2 regions of the Ventrimonas sp. genome follow, and region 2 is predicted to be linked to the other one. Evidence: predicted binding sites of a transcription regulator. Region 2 holds the regulator's gene; the other holds the start of a gene.
The links. Region 2 encodes Rex, which represses fermentation and respiration genes when NADH is low (regulators of the CRP and FNR family bind a similar motif). Its sites were predicted from a motif close to ATTGTTAANTANTTAACAAT; they were not measured.
Positions count from the first base shown of each region.

Region 1 (2,464 bases), on a different contig from region 2:
CCGGCAGGTAAAACCGGAGGATACGGCGGCTATTCTCTTTACCTCAGGAACTACGGCTATGCCGAAGGGGGTTATGCTGAGCCACTACAACCTGGTCAACAGCGCGTTGGAGCTGTGCAGCCATATGGGGTGGGCGGCAGAAGATAAAATGCTGATCGCAGTGCCGCTGTTTCACTGCTTTGGCCTGACTGCAAGCCTTCTGGCCAGTATCCATGCGGGATGCTGTATGCATACGATCGAATACTACAAGACCCTGACTGTGTTAAAGACTGTGCAGGAACATCGCTGCACGCTGTTAAACGGAGTGCCGTCCATGTTTCTGGCTATCATCCGCAATCCGGTCCATACGGAATACGATCTGAGCAGCTTAAGAAACGGAATTATTGCCGGATCCCCGGTCAGTGAAGAAGAATATTATGCGATCCGCCGGGAAATTCCGGGACTAATCCTCCATGCTTCCTATGGACAGACAGAAACGTCACCATGCGTCAGCATCAGTGATGCGGCGGATTCGGAAAAGGAACGTGCCACAACGGCAGGACGGGTGCTGCGTCACTGCGAGGTCCGTATTGCCGGGCCGGATGGAAGCTGGCTTTCATCCGATCAGGACGGAGAAATCTGTGTGCGCGGTTATAATGTCATGCAGGGATATTACCGGCTTCCGGAGGAAACGGCAAAGGTGATCGATGCGGAAGGATGGCTGCATACGGGAGACCTGGGACACCTGGACGCGCGGAATTTTCTGTATATTACAGGCCGGATGAAGGAAATGATCATCCGCGGGGGAGAAAACATTTCTCCGCGTGAGATTGAACAGGTGGTGCAGAGCTATCCGGGAATCCGGGAGGTAAAGGTGATCGGACTGCCGGCTGAGGTTCTGCAGGAGATGATCGTGGTATGTATCATTCCGGAGGAGGGACTTACTATCAGCAATGCCGGCCTCATGACTCATATGGAAAACCATCTGGCTTATTACAAGCTGCCGGCCCATATCGTACGCATGGACTCATTTCCGATGAATGCCAGCGGAAAGGTTATTCTGGGAGAATTAAAAAAGCAGGCGGCAGAAATTATCCGCACAAATCCGGAGATCACCAGCACGGAGCCGCTGAGGACCCGTTAAAGTGTAGCGAAAGCTTATTCAGCACAGAAGCCCTGATAAAGTGCACAAAAATGGATGAGCAAATTCGTTAAAATAGGGGAAAATGCCGCGCTTATACATGTAACTATAGACATGTCATAACCGATGTGTTATAATTTGAATATATGTTAGAGAAATAACAAACAAAACAAACAAAGCAGTTCCAAAAGGAGGCAAATCATGATTCTTTCTGCGAAATATGAGTTAATGAGAAAGAACTTCCGTAACTTTGCGGAGACGGAGTTTACGACCGAGATTCAGGAAAAGCTGGATAAAGAGGGCGGATTTGATACAGAAATGTATAAGAAAATGGCCAGATATGGTTTTCCAGGCATTAAGATTCCGGTAAAATACGGCGGTCAGGGTGGTGACAGCCTGGCATATGTTCTGATGAATGAAGAATTTGCCAGAATATGTCCGGTTCTTGCTATCTATGCAAATACGTCCAACTCTCTTGGCGGAGGTCCTCTTCTTGCCTGCGGCAATGAGGAACAGCTTCAGAAATATCTGGTCCCGGTGGCAAAGGGTGAGAAGCACATCTGCTTTGCGCTGACTGAGCCGGGGGCAGGCTCCGATGCTGGCAGCATGACCACAAGAGCGGTTGAGGACGGTGACTACTATGTGCTGAACGGACGTAAGTGCTTCATCTCCGGCGCACCGATCGCAGATTACGCTGTTGTCTTTGCAAAGACAGATCTGACCCAGAAGGGAGCAAAGGGTATCTCCATTTTCCTGGTAGATATGAAGCTTCCGGGTGTTTCCTGCGGCAAGCCGGAGGCCAAGATGGGTATCAACGGATATCCGACTAGTGACATCGTATTTGAGAATGTAAGAGTACATAAGAGCGACCTGGTAGGCCCGTTAAATAAAGGTTATGCAGTCGCAATGTCCACCCTGGACGGCGGACGTCTTGGCGTTGCCGCACAGTCTCTTGGTATTGCCCAGGGCTGTCTCGAGGAAGCAACCAACTACGCAAAGGAGAGAAAACAGTTTGGCAGGCCAATCTCCTACAATCAGGGAATCAGCTTTATGCTGGCCGATATGGCTACTGAGATCGAAGCAGCGCGCTGCCTGATCTACAACACCGCTATGGCAAAGGATGCAGGCGACAAGAATGCTTCCGTTATGTGCTCCATGGCTAAATATTACGCATCTGAGATGGCAAACCGCGTAGCAGGCAAGGCAATCCAGATCCACGGTGGTTATGGTTTTATCAAAGAGTACAAGGTAGAGCGTCTGTACCGCGACGCACGCGTCATGACTCTGTATGAAGGAACCAGCCAGGTACAGCAGATCGTTATTTCCAGAAGTCTGTTAAAGTAG
Region 1 covers NZ_DBFCCJ010000050.1:72,402-74,865, reverse strand. The annotation lists gene ACMP1L_RS08615 (class I adenylate-forming enzyme family protein) at 1-1,123, shown strand, start outside; gene ACMP1L_RS08610 (acyl-CoA dehydrogenase family protein) at 1,322-2,464, shown strand.
Region 1: a site for Rex is predicted at 1,266-1,285, ahead of ACMP1L_RS08610 (acyl-CoA dehydrogenase family protein). Genes of this name have one in related genera too.

Region 2 (2,464 bases):
AAGAACCTGCCGGTTTTCCGGCACAGTCAGGATCTTCACCAGACCGGCGCCGGTACGGTAAGCACCAAGCGCTGAAAAATAAGCCGCTCCGCTCATGCCTCTGCTTCCCGCGATGACCAGAACTTTGCCAAATGTCCCTTTATTCCCATCCGGCTGACGCTTTGGAAGCCAGGACAGATCATCCGGTGTAATCAGCTTTGCATCCCATCCGGCCTTCAGCAGACTGGCCTGAGGGAATCCGATGTCGGCTACCACAAGGTTTCCTGCATAATATTTTCCGGGATAAAGCAGAAGACCGGTTTTTGCAAAGCCAAAGGTCACGGTAATATCGGCCTCCAGGGCAATTCCCATGATTTCACCGGTCGTTCCATGGATCCCGGACGGCGTGTCTACCGCGATCACTCCGGTTCCATACTGCTCCCGCAGAGAAGCCAGCATTTCCAGGACCTTCCGGTATTCCCCGCCAATTTCCCGGCCAAGACCGATCCCAAACACTGCATCAAGAATGATATCACATGGTGCCTCCTGATACTCTGCTGCCGTGCACTGCGCAAGATCCAGATTTCGGGCGATCTGCTTCTGAGTCTTCATCTCTTCTGAATCGTGCTCCGGATTGCCGACAAGCAGGAGACTTACGTTATATCCGCGTCCCTGCAGGATGCGTCCTGCTGCCACTCCGTCCGCGCCATTGTTTCCGGTACCACACACAGCCAGGATCCGGGCTTTTTTCCCCAGATTCCGCTCTTTCGCCATATGCTCTGCGGCCTCCGCCACAGCCAGGGCAGCCCGCTCCATAAGCACCATGGACGGAATGCCGATGTTTTTTATGGTATTCTGGTCAATCGCTTTCATCTGCTGTGCCGTTACTGCGTAATCCATGTTCCGTCTCCTCTCTGATTCCGCTCCCCTGTAAAGGATGGATGGAAACTCAAAAAACCGGCAGGCAGGAGAACTGATCGTATCCCCGCCTGTCGGCTTTTACCTCTGTTTCGCTCTGCCTCTAGGACTCTCTCTGAGCTTTCTTTTCCTCTTCCTCTTTCCGGTCCTGCATGCTGCATACCCGATAAGACAGGCGCATAAGGCTCTCGGAAAGATGAACATTCTCCACCACAACATCGTCCGGAACATTCAGATCCAGATGGGCAAAGTTCCAGATTCCTTTAATTCCCGCATTGACCAGACGGTCAGCCAGCTCCGGAGCTTTTGTTTTCGGAATGGTCAGTGCTGCCATCTGAACATCATTATCTTTGATAAACTGCTCCAGATCATCTACTCCGCGGATCTCAATTCCGCGTACCACAAGCCCGATCAGTCTCGGGTTAATGTCAAACATGCCTTTGATCATAAAACCGCGCTTTTCAAAATTTGCATAATTTGCAATGGCCTGACCAAGATTTCCGGCACCAATAATGATCAGGTTATGCTGGCGGTCGATTCCAAGGATCTTTCCGATCTCTGTATACAGGTATTTTACGTTATAACCATAACCCTGCTGACCGAATCCTCCAAAGTTATTTAAATCCTGACGAATCTGGGAAGCAGTCACCTTCATCCTGGTACTCAGCTCATTGGATGAGATACGCTCTACACCTGATTCCAAAAGCTCTCCGAGATAACGGTAATACCTCGGGAGTCTTGTAATAACTGCTTTGGATATCTCTCTGTTTTCCATGTTGCACATCTCCTATACGTAAACTATTAAAATCTATTATAACCGTTTGCGAAATCTATGTCAATGTTCAAACAATTTCGAAACAAAAAATCAGAAGAAAGTCCTTTACAAGTGTTGAAAGCCTATATTATACTTGATAAGTCTTATAGTAGAAAACGTAACGAAATGGAGTTATCTATGATTTTATCATGCAATCACATCAGCAAAGCCTTCGGCACGGATGAGATTCTGTCCGAAGTATCTTTTCATATAGAAGATCAGGAAAAGGCTGCCATCGTAGGCATCAACGGTGCCGGAAAGTCTACTCTCTTAAAGATCATTGTCGGCGAGCTGTCAGCGGATTCCGGCGAGGTCGTTCTCGCAAAGGGCAAAACCCTCGGCTACCTGGCGCAGCACCAGGATCTGGACAGCAGCCGTACCATCTATGAGGAATTAAAAGAAGTCAAGCAGCCCATCATCGATATGGAACAGCAGATCCGCGAGCTGGAGCTCAATATGCAGAATGCCTCCGGAGAAGCACTGGAACAGATGCTGGCTGCATACAGCCGCTTAAGCCATACCTTTGAACTGGAAAATGGCTACGCATGGAAAAGTGAACTGACCGGTGTCTTAAAGGGCCTTGGCTTTACCGAAGACGAGTTTGACAAAACCGTGTCTACCCTCTCCGGCGGCCAGAAAACCCGCGTATCTTTAGGCAAACTGCTTCTCTCCCGCCCGGATATTATCCTTTTAGATGAGCCAACCAACCACCTGGACATGGAATCCATTGCCTGGCTGGAGACTTACTTGTTA
Region 2 covers NZ_DBFCCJ010000053.1:68,768-71,231, forward strand. The annotation lists gene ACMP1L_RS09030 (NAD(P)H-hydrate dehydratase) at 1-879, opposite strand, end outside; gene ACMP1L_RS09035 (redox-sensing transcriptional repressor Rex) at 1,001-1,672, opposite strand; gene ACMP1L_RS09040 (ABC-F family ATP-binding cassette domain-containing protein) at 1,850-2,464, shown strand, end outside.